DNA from 2 places in the Metabacillus mesotrionivorans genome. Region 2 is predicted to be linked to the other one. Evidence: a T-box and tRNA genes for the amino acid it is inferred to sense, from the RefSeq annotation. Region 2 holds a T-box; the other holds one or more tRNA genes.

Region 1 (7,197 bases), on a different contig from region 2:
AGCGTCAGAGAGTGCCTTTTCCTCACGCCCTGGCCAAAAAGAAGGTATGCCGTGACCATCGCGCATGCAGCGAGAGCCAGAAAATCACCAAATAGAGCGAGGCCGCTGATCCTGAAATCCCCCCAGCTGATGACGGCACTGCCGGCAATCGCCAGCAGGGCACTTATTACTCCTCTGACTGAAACCCTTTCTTTAAAAAAGAAATACGTTCCGATAAAAGCAAACAGAGGCTGCAGCGTTACGAGAACAACCGAGCTTGCCACAGACGTGTAGTTCAGAGATTCAAACCAGAGGATAAAATGAAAGGCAAGAAGCACTCCGGCCAGGGCGGAATAGCTCCAGTCTTTCCGTGACATCGTCTTCAGCTGAGGCAGACATTTTGCCAGAAAAAGAGGCAGAACAAGCAGCGTGGAAAAAAACAGCCTGTAAAACGCAATAACCGGCGCAGGAGCAGATGTCAGTTTGACAAGAATAGCGGATGTTGAAACAGCCGCAACCCCCACAGCCAGTGCGATATATGGATATAAAGTTGTTTTATTCATGTTTTTTCTCCTTCACCATTCACTCTTCTCCATTATACTGCATGACGGACCCGGCAATTTGCAGAATATTATTTTCAAAACTTTCAAAAAATAGTTATAATGAAAGCGTAACCATTTTATTGTTCCGGGAGGTCCTATGCAATCACTCAAAAACAAAACCATCGGCCAATTACTGAAAGACACCGTTTCTGCATACGGAAATAGAGATGCGGTCGTCTATTCAAAAGAAAACATCCGCTATACCTATGATGAGTTTTACCGCGAGACAACAAAACTTGCAAAAGCGTTAATCGGACTCGGCGTAAAAAAAGGCGAAAACATTGCCATATGGGCCACGAATGTTCCTGAATGGCTGCTCCTTCAGTTTGCATCAGCCCGCATCGGGGCCGTGCTTGTCACTGTCAACACCAGCTATCAAAGCAGTGAACTCAAGTATTTGCTGCAGCAGTCCGACTCTGCCGCTCTCTTTTTAATCGACGGCTTTAAGGGAACATCTTACGTTGATCTGGTCCGCTCCATCACGACTGAAACCTCTTCAGAAAACAGCTCACAGCCTGCACTCCCTTACTTGAAGAATCTCATTTACATAGGACAAAACGAAGCACCGGAGGGAATGCTCAGCTGGAACGACCTTCTCATCCGCGGCATGAAAGTGACCGATGAAGAACTTGCAGAACGCGAGAGTCTGCTCACACCTGAAGGCGTTATAAACATGCAATATACGTCAGGTACAACCGGTTTTCCTAAAGGCGTTATGCTGACTCATCATAATATCGTCAACAATGGGTTTTTAGTGGCAAGTGCGATGAACTTGACTCATGAAGACCGCCTGTGTATTCCCGTTCCATTTTTCCACTGCTTCGGCTGCGTTCTTGGCGTGCTTGCCTGCGTTTCAGTCGGGGCGGCAATGGTTCCGATTGTGGAATTCGACCCTGACCTTGTTCTTCAGACGGTTCAAAAAGAAAAATGCACCGGGCTTCATGGTGTGCCAACGATGTTTATTGCAGAGCTGAACTCTCCTAATTTCAAAAAATACGATCTTTCCACTTTAAGAACAGGCATTATGGCTGGCTCCACCTGTCCGATTGAGGTGATGAAAAAAGTGATGAACGACATGGGCATGTCTGAGATCACAATCGCCTACGGACAAACAGAATCCTCGCCTGTTATTACGCAGACGACTGTAACAGATTCCATCGAACGCAAAGTGGAAACGGTGGGCAAGGCACATCCGCATGTGGAAGTGAAAATTATTGATCCCGTTACAGGAGAAGAAGTGCCAAGAGGCGTGCAGGGCGAGCTATGCACTAGAGGGTATCTTGTCATGAAAGGCTATTACAAAATGCCGGAGGCTACTGAGGAAGCGATTGATAAGCAGGGCTGGCTTCACACTGGCGATCTGGCCACAATGGATGAGCACGGCTATGTCGTCATCACCGGACGCCTCAAGGATATGATTATCCGCGGAGGCGAGAATGTCTATCCCCGTGAAATTGAAGAGTTCCTTTACCGCCACGAAGACATTATGGATGTTCAGGTGATTGGCGTTCCGGATGAAAAATACGGAGAAAGAGTCGCAGCCTGCATCGTTTTAAAAGAAGGTGCATTACTTACTGCTGATGACGTAAAAGCCTTCTGCAGAGGACAGCTGTCCCATTATAAAATCCCTGAATACTACACCTTTGTAAAAGACTATCCGATGACCGCTTCAGGAAAAATCCAGAAATACAAACTCAGGGAGCAGGTGAAACAGGAACTGGCCAGAGAACTGTCTGAAAAAAGCTGAAAAGAGATTTCCTGCGGGCAAGTTTGATAGAATAACGGCAGAAGGGAGAGATCACCATGCTCGACTATACATTGAACGTAAGAGAAGAACTGAAAAGAGAAACAGAACAAATGACAGATGAACAGCTGAACATGAAACCTTCACAGGACGTCTGGAGCCCCGGACAGATTCTCGACCATCTCTATCTGATGGAAACCGTCATAACAGGCGGGCTCAAGCACGTTTTGATGAACGGCGAGAAAAAGGATGCCTCAGAAAAAGCGCTTGAACTCGTCATTGACCGCTCACGCAAAGTGCCGGCACCTGAAAACCTGAAGCCGGCAGAAGGCCCATTTTCAAAAGAAGAGCTGTTCTCAAAACTTGACCGCTCTAGGCGTGAACTCATCAACTTTGCAGAAACAGCCCCTGAACACGAGCTGGAAGCAAAGGCGATGAAGCATCCGCATCTCGGAGAGCTTTCTCTAAAACAGTGGATTGAATTTATCGGATATCATGAAAAAAGACATCTTCTTCAGCTGCTCGAAGTGCGAAGTGCGGTTTCCTGAAGAGAGGCTCTCACAGAAGACATATAAAAAAGCGCAGACACCGTCTGCGCTTTTTCTGTTCCCGATTATGTACTCAGGAGCATCACCAGCAATACCACTTCTTCCAGATTTCCCATGACTCCTTAGGAACTTGCGGGAAACAGTCTTCCCATTCTTTCTTCGTATACTTTTTCCAGCCCCATCCCCACCAGAATTTGGTCCAGCAATAATAATACTTGCCGTCGTATTTCACCGTATTTGCTTCATACTTGTTTTTCTGGCTGCTTCCATAGTCATATTTCGTATTCTTGTCGCCAAAGAAATAAGAGAAGACCGAATCAAGAAACGAGTCGAACGAATTTTGCTGCGGCTGCGAATAATTGTATCCGGAAGCAAGAGCAGATGTCGGAGCAAAAAGAGCAGAAATAAGGACGAAAGCGATAACTGCATGTTTCCACTTTTTCAGAATGTTCACCTCCTTTTACAAAGATTTCCTGACATTAGTATTTTACACGATAAGTTCTCAATAAAGAACAAAATAGTGTAATAAGCCTATGTAAATTTTGATTCTTTTTGTCCACGAGACATCCAGATAAAGAAAATAATGGTATCATTTAATAGGTCGTACTTAAATAAAAGGAGTTTTGTAATCTTGAATAAAGGACTTAAAATTGCAGCTGCAGCTGCTATGGTATTTTTAACCGCCGGGGTGATTGGCGTCTGGACAATGGTTTACCTGAAAAACACCGGTGCTGGAGAAAATCCAACTGCCGCTGAAACCAACCGGCACCCTCAGCAAGTACAGGATTATGGGGACACAGAAAATCCTGAATACGCTGATGCAGGTGCATTCATCAAAGAATTTCATGGGTTCTATAATCAAACAACCGGCTGGGAAAGAATCAATGATCTGAACATGCCTGACCAAATTGCCCGGGCTGAAGCAGCCAAGGCCTATGCCGGTCATTTCATTCCCCTGACAGAAGATTCCGCTTTAAAAGCAGATCTTAAAGCCATCACCATGCATGCCGACAGTGTCATCGCAGGAAACGGTGACACTGTCCTGACTCTCCACCGTTATTTTCATGATTTAGATATTGCTGTAAATGGATATGTCCATGAGCAAATTTTCGGAGTAACCGAAAGCAAATAAAAACAGTCAAAATTTTTTTCGTTTTGACTGTTTTTTCTATTGCAACATAGTGAATGTCGGAGTATAATTTAGTATATCGCCAGAAGCAACTGGCACTAATTCTATTCGGGGCATTAGCTCAGCTGGGAGAGCGCTACGCTGGCAGCGTAGAGGTCATCGGTTCGATCCCGTTATGCTCCATATCCGGAAACCCTTGTGTAGCAAGGGTTTTTTTGTTTTATAAAATAATTGTCAAACCGCTGCTTTCTTTTATCCTTCCATCTGAAAACTGGCACCCTTCCCCATTTGACTTTCTGTCGCTCTTTCTTATATAGTTTAGTTAACTAAACTTTACTAAAACAACGAGGTCATATGATGAATGTTCTATCAAACCGTCGATTTTTATTCACCTGGTTGTCCGGTGTGTTTGTGACACTCGGATTTTCCATATTCTTTTTGAGTGTATCCTGGCTTACCATTGATGTGCTTGAACAGCCCGGTCTTCTTGGGATGATTATGACAGCCGTTTCTCTTCCAAGAGTGCTGATGATGGTCTTTGGCGGCGTATTTGCAGACCGCTATCAGAAAAGCAGGCTGCTGTTTCTGACAAACATCGTGCAGGCACTGCTCATGGCTGTGATGGTGCTGCTTCACGTGACAGAATCTTATTCGGTTACAGCTCTGCTTGTGATCGCTGTTTCCTTCGGGATTCTTGACGGTATTTCTTATCCTGCTCTTTCATCGCTCCTGCCGACTCTTGTTAAAAAGAAGGAGCTTCACCGCGCCAATTCGCTTTTTCAGGGGTCACTTGAACTGATGTTTGTGATTGGCCCGTTTCTGGCCGGGCTGCTTTTGACGCTTGGAGGATATTCTCTGAGCTTTGGAACCTCGAGTGCACTGATTTTCCTTTCGGCCGCATTGATTCTTCCGAAATGGATCGGCGACTCGGTGCCGGATGCAAAGAAACTGGCGATGCGCTTCGTCATAGACGATTTAAAGGAAGGGATTTCGTATGTGTTCAAAACGCCAGTGCTGCGGTCCGGAACGCTTGCCATCGCCTCTGTTAACCTGTTCGTGATGGGTCCTGTCATTATGAGCATACCCATTCTTGTCGGCGAGCGCGGAGGCACGCCATTTGATCTGAGTCTGATTGAAGGCGGACTTGCAGTCGGAACGTTTGCCGCAAGCTTCCTTATGCTGATGCTCAGGTCGGTGCACCGCGGTCGTTTTGTGTACAGGGCTCTCTTTTTAACTGCAATCGCGTTTTTCTTTTATACCCAGGCCCAGTCCATCTCGCTTCTCGCTCTTACAGCCGGGCTGAGCGGCTTTATGCTGATGCTGGTTTATCTTCCTGCAGTAACGGTCATGCAGGAACACAGTGATCAGGATAAGCTCGGCAGGGTGATGAGCATCATGGCGCTAGCCGCCTCCGGGCTTGAGCCTGTTGCCTTTTCGGTTCTTTCCGTTCTCGTCGCATTGTCCGTGCCTATTCAGACACTCTTGCTTGTCTTTGCAGGATTGATGCTTGCAGCGGGCATCTTCTTATACATCAAGGGCGGCACTCTGCGAAAAACACCTTAACCCGAAAGGAATGAAGCCTGTGGATTCGCTGAAAAAACAGCAAATTGTTCAAATGTACCGACAGATTGATGAGCTTGATCTGCTGCTGACACAATACTTTACCGATTTGAATGATTTTAATCTGACCTATCAGCAGGAACAAATCCTGTTGCTGTTTAAAAGACAAAAGACCTGGACAACAACGGAAATTGCCCTGCGCATGAATATTTCGAAGAGCGCAGTCAGCCAGGTGTTAAAAGTACTTCAGCAGGAGACATTCATCCGGAAGGAAAAAAACCCGGAAAACCTTCGCGAAAGCTTTATTCATCTTGATGTGCAGGGAGTGGCTTATTCCAAAAAAATTGACGAGATTGAAGATCGTCTGACTGAGGAATTATTTTCTCTCTTTGCTGAGGATGATTTGAATACGGTAACGAAAGCATTCAACTTGATGATTAATTATCTTAAAAAGTAATGTAACCTCCGGGAATACGAGTTGCAAAACTGGAAAAAACAAAAGAGAAAGAGCTGCAGCCTAAAGCATGCAGCTCTTTCCTTTACCTAAAACTTAAACTTTCTCAGTTCTTCCTGAAGCTCGCCTGCGATCTGGCTCAGTGAAGCAGCCGAAGCTGAAACCTCCTGCATGGCCGAAAGCTGTTCTTTTGAAGAAACAGCAGCACTTTTTGAATTCATGGATGTATCAGCCGCTGCGTTTGCAAGCGAGTGGATTCGTTCGTTTACGTGCTTGGATGCCCCTGCCATTTCTTTTGCATATCTGGACACGTCTTCAATTTTTTCAGAGACTAAATGGATGGAAGAAATGATGTTCTGAAAAGCATGACCGGCTTCGTTCATAGCCTCAGTTCCTTTTTTCACTTCGCCTTCCCCCTGTGCCATGGAAGAAATAGCAGTACTTGCATCATTTTGAATCTGGCCGATCAGCTCATCAATTTGATCAGCTGATTCTTTGGACTGTTCAGCAAGCTTTCTTACTTCATCGGCTACAATGGCAAAGCCCCTTCCGTGCTCGCCAGCCCGAGCAGCTTCAATGGCGGCGTTCAATGACAGAAGATTTGTCTGATCTGCAATTCCTGTAATCATTTCCGCAATTTTTCCGATTTCTTTTGACCTGTTCCCCAGGTTCGAAAGCAGGTTTGATGTGGTGGCAACAGAGGATTGTATGGCGTCCATTTGCACAACCGCTTTTTTTACTAGAATATTTCCTTCTGATGCCTGCTTTGCAGCTGTCTGTGATTCTTTTGAAACCTCAGCTGAGGATTCAGCAATCTGAAGGACTCCGCCTGCCATCTCTTCCATGGAGAGAACTGAGCGATTGGCACTTTCAGATGAAGTGGTGGCATCTTCTGCTATCCCCTGGATGGTCGCTGTCACCTGCAGGGCAGAGGCAGAAGACTGTTCTGCCGAAGCATCAAGCTGCTGGGAAGCTGCAGCAACCTGGCTTGAGGTTTCTGAAACCCGCTGCATAAACGCCTTTAAATTCACTGTCATCGCATTGGAAGCAAGAATCAGGCGGCCAATCTCATCCTGTGATTTCGTCTGGATCATGTCGCCGTTAAGGTCTCCTTCTGAAATAGTCTCAAGCCTGTTCACAATAAGTGCGGCAGCTCTTGAAATTCCGCCGGCACTGATCAG
Region 2 (7,197 bases):
TAAAACACGCGGTCTTTATGCTCTCCAAGTGCATAAAGCACGGTAGGGTCGGTCTGAAGCGGCATTTTTTTGCTGATCCGGTTATAAAAAACGCTTGAAATCTTTTCCCTGTCAACTGACTGGGTCGCTTCTTCTTCGATGAGAGATGCCATCGTCAAAAACCTGTGAACCGGCATATTTTTTTCTTCGAGCTGGTCTGCATAAGGCTTGACCACTTCATCTGTTTTCTTGATCATTTCTTCTAAAATCAGATCAAGCGGAGGTTTTTCCTCATAAAACGGATAAGTTGCCGGATAAAAATAGCCTTCAAGCGGGTACTTAATATCCTGGCCGTAGATTTCTTTTGTCACGGTTTCCGGATATTTTTTCTGCATAGCTGAAATAAATTCTTTGCTGTTCATTCTGTTCAGCACTTCTTTTTCAGGGTAGCCTGAATGTTTGGCAACCTGTGCTGCAATCTGTGTGAGCTGAATGCCTTCAGGGACGGGAATTTGAAACACAACGTCTGTTATCACCCGGCCTGATTTGAGGCTTGCTATGATATCTTCAAGTTCCATCGCCGGAGTAAGTTTGTAGTCACCAGCCTGAAAACCTGATTCGTTTTTAAATTTCACATAGTATTTGAAAACCCGTTTATCTTTAATAATCTTTTTTTCTTCCAGAATAGCCGCAATGGATGAGACAGATGAACCTATAGGTATCTTTACATTCACTGCTTTTTTATCTGTTTCATCAGCCGGCTCAAGCGCGGATTTGATATATAAATAGCCTCCGCCGATCAGCCCTGTCATAGCTATAAGCAGCACAGCGACAACAATCAGGACAATCTTCCGGATGACTCTTGCTTCCTGCTGTTTTTCCAGGAGTTTGTGCTGCAATGTATGTTTGTTCGAATCTCCCTCTGACATTATGGACGAGCTCCCCCTTTCATCATCATGATTATACTACATAATGACCATTTTTTCGCCAAATTCCACCACATTTTTACGGGAGCGCCTGTTCCATCCCGCAAAAACAGAAAATTTCCCCTTTCAGGAGTGTTCCCTTTATACGGTATTAAAAGCAAAAAAATAAACCGTCAAATGACGGTTTATTCTCATCTGACGATTTAGTTTTCTTCCTCTTCGTTGTCAAGGAATGTATTCAGCATTTCTTCTACAAGATCCCACTCTTCTTCTGTTTCGATCGGAGCAAGTTCCCCGTCAACGCCGTCTGCAGTAGGCTCAAAGCTGGATGCATGAATTTCAATTTCTTCCTCGTCATCCTGTTCTCCAAGAGGATAGTAAAGGACGTAAGACTTTCCGAACTCTTCAGATGCGAAAGTGAAAAGAATTTCGCAAAGCTGCTCGTTGCCGTTTTCGTCTACTACTGTAATTTGTTTTTCTCCGTGTTCCATGTAAGTCACCTCATCTATAATTTGCTGCCGGTTAGTTCAGGCTGTCAAGGTAGCCCTGAAGGATCATGACGGCAGCCATTTTATCAATTACCTTTTTTCTCTTTTTTCTGCTGACATCCGCTGAGAGCAGAACACGTTCTGCAGCCATCGTGGATAATCGTTCATCCCAGAGGATGACCGGGATGCCGAAGGTTTTTTCAAGCTTTGAAGCAAACCTCTGGCTTGCTTCTCCCCTTGGTCCGACCGTTCCATTCATGTTCTTTGGAAAACCGAGGACAAATTTCTCTGCATGATGCTCATTTACAATCTGAGTCAGCCTGGGAAGCCCAAAATTCCCTGCTGTTTCATCAATTTTAATTGTCTCGATTCCCTGTGCTGTCCAGCCAAGTTCATCGCTGACAGCGACTCCGATTGTTTTGGAGCCATAGTCAAGCCCGATAATTCGCATATTAATCCTCTCTATGATGGTGTAAGTACGATTTGACCAATTCCTCAATGAGTTCGTCGCGCTCAAGCTTGCGGATTAAATTTCTTGCATCGCGATGCCGCGGAATATAAGCGGGATCTCCGGAGAGAAGGTAGCCGACAATTTGATTGATCGGATTGTACCCTTTTTCCTTTAAGGCATCATAAACAGTGAACAGCACTTCATTTACGTTCGTCTCCACTGCTTCCTCAGAAAAATTAAACTTCATTGTTTTGTCAAAGGAACTCATCACACGCACCTCTTTCCCAGATTCGTCTGTTTGAATCTGCTTGTCCATTCTTATTACCATTCTACACTAAGTATGGAAATTATAAAACGGATTTCCCTTGAAGGAAGAAAAATCAGACGCTTTTCACCCATTCTGAAGCATATTTCAGGGCACTTTCAAGTTTTTCAGGGTCTTTTCCGCCGGCCTGAGCCATATCAGGACGTCCTCCGCCGCTTCCACCGCACCGAGCCGCGACTTCTTTGATCAGCTTGCCGGAATGATAGCCTTTCTTAACTAAGTCACCTGTAACTCCAGCAGCAAGACTGACTTTCCCGTCATGGGCAGCACCGAGAATAACAACAGCTGATCCAAGTTTTTGCTTCAGCTCATCCACCATAGAACGCAGGCTGTTCATGTCTTTTGCACTTACTTTGCTTGCAAGAAGAGTAACTCCGTCAATTTCGGCAGCCTGGCTCAGCAAGCTTCCAGCTTCTACGTTACCCAGTTTAGCCGTCAATGATTCATTTTCCCTCTGAAGAGAACGAACTTCCAGAAGCAGCGCGTCAACCCGGTTTGCAGCATCTTTCGGGCTTGATTTAAGTTTTCCTGCAACGTCTGAAAGGATAGACAGCTGATCTTTGACAAGCTGGTAAGCGCCTTGTCCTGTTACAGCTTCAATTCTTCGGGTGCCTGCGCCAATTCCTGATTCAGCGACAAGTTTAAACATCCCGATGGACGCTGTATTGTCAACATGGCAGCCGCCGCAAAGCTCAAGGCTGTAATCGCCAACTTGAACGACCCGCACAATATCTCCGTATTTCTCTCCGAACAGAGCCATTGCACCCATTTCTTTTGCTTCAGCGATCGGCTTAAGCTCAATATTTACTCCGATGCTTTTCCAGATTTGTTCGTTGACGATCTGTTCAATTTGCTCAAGTTCCTCAGGCTGCACCTGTCCGAAATGAGAGAAGTCAAAGCGGAGTCTTTCCCCTGTTACAAGGGAACCTGCCTGATTGACGTGTCCTCCAAGGACATCTTTAAGAGCCTGATGCAAAAGATGCGTCGCTGTGTGATTTTTAATAACGGCACTGCGTGTTTTTTCATCAACAGAAGCTATTACCTCGTCATTTGTTTTCACTGTTCCGCTTACAACAATGACCGTATGAAGGTTCTGGCCGTTTGGCGCTTTTTGGACATGCTTGACCTGAAGCTTCACAGCATCACTTTCAATTGTCCCCTCATCTGCGATCTGTCCGCCGCTCTCTGCATAAAATGGCGTTTCATTCAAAATCAGCTGCACTTCGTCTCCTTCATGCGCTTCATTGATGATCTCTCCGTTTTTCAAAAGAACGGAAACGGCAGCTTTTGCTGTAAGGCTGCTGTAGCCGACAAACGTGCTGTCTGCTTTGATTTCGCCGAGCACTCCGCCCTGAACCTGCATCGAATCAACATCCTGCCTTGCAGCACGTGCGCGCTCCCGCTGGCCTTCCATCTCTCTTTTGAAGCCTTCATGATCGATTTCCATCTGCTCTTCCTGTGCATATTCCTCTGTTAATTCAACAGGGAAACCGTACGTATCGTAAAGACGGAATACATCCGCACCAGGAATAACTGAGCTGCCTTTCGCCTTTTGAACTTTGACCACTTCCGATAAAATAGCCAGGCCGTCATTCAGTGTTTCATGGAAACGTTCTTCTTCGTTTTTAATCACTTTTTGGATAAATTCCGTTTTAGCCTGCACTTCCGGATAAAAATCAACCATGATTTCTCCCACAACCGGAACGAGATCATACATGAACGGACGGTTGATGGAAAGCTTTTTGGCATACCTTACAGCACGGCGGAGAAGACGTCTCAGTACATAGCCGCGGCCTTCATTAGAAGGAAGTGCTCCGTCACCGACCGCGAATGTCACTGTACGGATATGATCGGCAATCACTTTAAAGGCTTCATCTTTTTCAGCATCCACGCGGTATTTTTCGCCGGATGCGTTTTCTGTTGCGCTGATGATCGGCATGAACAGATCTGTATCGAAGTTGGTCGGCACATCCTGGATGACCGAAACCATCCGCTCAAGGCCCATGCCTGTATCGATGTTTTTCTTAGGAAGCGGAGTATACGTTCCGTCTGAATTATGGTTGAACTCAGAGAACACAAGGTTCCACACTTCAAGATAGCGTTCATTTTCGCCGCCCGGATAAAGCTCAGGGTCCTGCGGGTCATTTCCGTATGACTCTCCACGGTCGTAGAAAATCTCTGTATTCGGTCCGCTCGGGCCTTCTCCGATATCCCAGAAGTTGCCCTCAAGACGGATAATCCGTTCTTCCGGAACACCAATTTTATCTTTCCAGATCAGGAACGCTTCATCATCTTCCGGATGAATTGTAACCGAAAGCTTCTCAGGGTCAAAACCGATCCAGTTCTTGTCCGTCAGAAATTCCCATGCCCATTCAATCGCCTCTACTTTAAAGTAGTCGCCGATGGAAAAGTTGCCCAGCATTTCAAAAAACGTATGATGGCGCGCCGTTTTTCCGACGTTTTCAATGTCATTTGTGCGGATTGATTTCTGCGCGTTGCAAATTCTCGGGTTTGCAGGGATCACCCGGCCGTCAAAGTATTTTTTTAATGTAGCAACCCCGCTGTTGATCCATAATAGCGACGGATCTTCATGCGGCACGAGAGATGCACTTGGTTCAACTGCATGTCCTTTTTCTTTAAAAAAGTCAAGGAACATTTGGCGTACTTGCGCTGAGGTTAGTGTCTTCATCTTTTTTCCTCCTTTTAATTAAATGCAAATAAAAAACTCCCGCCTCTGTGAAAATCACGCTTGATTTTCACAGGGACGAGAGATTGCTCGCGGTACCACCCTGATTATAGACATACTAGTCCATCACTTCATTAAAACCGTAACGTGGTTTCACCGGCAGGGTTTGCCTGCACTCCGGAATAGCCTTCTGTTTCCCTTCACCTCAGAGCTCTCTCAGCGTACAAGCCCCTCTCTTATCAGATGGTCTGAAACATACTCGTTCCTTCATCGTTTTCCTATTTGCGCTTTATACGCTGAATTATAGTTTAACGCCAACCCATTGTCAATGCTGTCTTCTCAGCTGCGTGAGATGCATGAGTGTGACTTTCAGCACTGCAAGCACAGGAACAGCCAAAATCAGTCCAATGATACCGGCTATTTCACCACCCGCAAGCAAAGCAAGCATAATCACAATCGGATGCATGTGAAGACTTCTCCCGACGATCAGCGGACCGAGAATGTTCCCTTCAATAAACTGCAGCGTGAAAATAATGGCAGCAACAATCAAGACCGTATTTAGTGACATGGATGCTGCAATGATGACAGCCGGAATCGCTCCGATGACAGGCCCGAAATACGGGATAACGTTCGTAACCCCAATCAGAATTCCGATAACGAGCGGATACTTAATATCAAAAAACCAAAGAGAAACAAACGCAAGAAGTCCAATAATCACACAGACGAGCAGCTGACCTCTTATATAGCTGCCAAGCGACTGATCCACATCTCTGACAAATACAGAAGCCTCCGCTCTCCACCTTTTTGGAGTCAAATACCAGGCTGCTTTTTTCAGCTGTTCATAATCCTTCAGCATATAAAATACCAAAAAGGGAATCAGTGCGAAAACCAGAATGTAATCAACAGCCTTGCCGAGACTGCTCAGAATTTTATCAATCCAGTAAGAAAACCACGCTTCAATATTCTGGAATCCATCTTCAATCCGCGTGTGAATTTCATCAGGGAACCGGTCGGTCTGGGTGTGAACCATTTCCAGCCAGCCCTGGTATTTTTGCTCAAGCACAGGAAAACTGGCCGATAAATCCTTCAGCTGAATGATCATCACCGGAATGCCTTTATAGAGGCCGTAGCCCACCCCTCCAAAGAAAAGGGTGTAGATAATCAAGATGGAAAGTGTCCGGGGCACCCCTGTAGAGTGGAGTTTTTCAATGACCGGATGGAGCAAGTATGTAATAAAGCCTGCAATTAAAAAAGGGATCAGAACGGCCTTGAACATCATAAAAAAAGGATCCCATAAGACTCTCAGCTTTAATAAAAGAAAAACAGAAAGCAGGATCAGAAGGAATATCGCGATTCTAAACAGCCATTTCACATATCGTTCTCTCAAGTTGCATCCCCTCCTCGTCTTTAGTTTGGTGATGGAGGGGGGAATTATTCATGTGTGGGAAAGAATACGCCTGCTCATTATTATTAAGGTTGTTTCGTATACCCGTACCCTTTCGCTCCAATGGATATCCTATACTTACTAAGCTCCTTTTTATAGGGCAGCATTTTTCCTTTTTGGTACCCCATATTTCCAGGGCTCCTTTTTATAGGGCAGCATTTTCCCTTTTTGGTACCCCATATTTCCAGGGCTCCTTTTTATAGGGCAGCATTTTTCCTTTTTGGTTCCCTATATTTCCTCTGCTTCTTTTTATAGGGCAGCATTTTTCCTTTTTGGTACCCCATATTTCCGCCGCTCCTTTTTATAGGGCAGCATTTTTCCTTTTTGGTTCCCTATATTTCCTCTGCTTCTTTTTATAGGGCAGCATTTTTCCTTTTTGGTACCCCATATTTCCGCCGCTCCTTTTTATAGGGCAGCATTTTTCCTTTTTGGTTCCCTATATTTCCTCTGCTTCTTTTTATAGGGCAGCATTTTTCCTTTTTGGTACCCCATATTTCCACCGCTCCTTTTTATAGGGCAGCATTTTCCCTTTTTGGTACCCCATATTTCCAGGGCTTCTTTTTATAGGGCAGCATTTTTCCTTTTTGGTTCCCCATCTTTCCAGGGCTCCTTTTTATAGGGCAGCATTTTCCCTTTTTGGTACCCCATATTCCCGCTGCTTCTTTTTATAGTTATGCATGCCCTTTATTCAAAGGAAAAAGCAGCCAGGAGCCCTGACTGCTTTTCATCATGCGCGCATCAGAATAGTTTCTTGATGCGTTTTTTCATTTTTTTCATGTCCCGCTTTGAAACGGAAACACGTCCAAGTAAATCTGAAAGCATTGAGGTCATTCGCCGGTTCATACTCATTTCCCCCTTGCTGCGTTTACATGCTGATTGTTCGGTCATCATCTGAGAA

What was found. A T-box is a leader RNA that pairs with one kind of tRNA and senses whether it is charged. The one in region 2 lies ahead of alaS (alanine--tRNA ligase), so its partner is inferred to be a tRNA-Ala.
Region 1: it has a tRNA-Ala gene. The T-box ahead of alaS (alanine--tRNA ligase) is inferred to sense a tRNA for this amino acid. The anticodon was not compared.

Annotation. Positions count from the first base shown of each region.
Region 1 covers NZ_JBQMFF010000003.1:8,031-15,227, forward strand. The annotation lists gene ACTSEZ_RS10020 (DMT family transporter) at 1-542, opposite strand, end outside; gene ACTSEZ_RS10025 (AMP-binding protein) at 679-2,328, shown strand; gene ACTSEZ_RS10030 (DinB family protein) at 2,385-2,873, shown strand; gene ACTSEZ_RS10035 (hypothetical protein) at 2,956-3,327, opposite strand; gene ACTSEZ_RS10040 (hypothetical protein) at 3,505-4,005, shown strand; tRNA gene ACTSEZ_RS10045 (tRNA-Ala) at 4,113-4,185, shown strand; gene ACTSEZ_RS10050 (MFS transporter) at 4,360-5,565, shown strand; gene ACTSEZ_RS10055 (MarR family winged helix-turn-helix transcriptional regulator) at 5,576-6,019, shown strand; gene ACTSEZ_RS10060 (methyl-accepting chemotaxis protein) at 6,106-7,197, opposite strand, start outside.
Region 2 covers NZ_JBQMFF010000004.1:359,250-366,446, reverse strand. The annotation lists gene mltG (endolytic transglycosylase MltG) at 1-908, opposite strand, end outside; gene ACTSEZ_RS14030 (DUF1292 domain-containing protein) at 1,109-1,396, opposite strand; gene ruvX (Holliday junction resolvase RuvX) at 1,428-1,844, opposite strand; gene ACTSEZ_RS14020 (IreB family regulatory phosphoprotein) at 1,846-2,112, opposite strand; gene alaS (alanine--tRNA ligase) at 2,225-4,858, opposite strand; T-box leader at 4,927-5,135, opposite strand; gene ACTSEZ_RS14010 (AI-2E family transporter) at 5,181-6,242, opposite strand; gene ACTSEZ_RS14005 (YrzR-like zinc ribbon domain) at 7,165-7,197, opposite strand, start outside.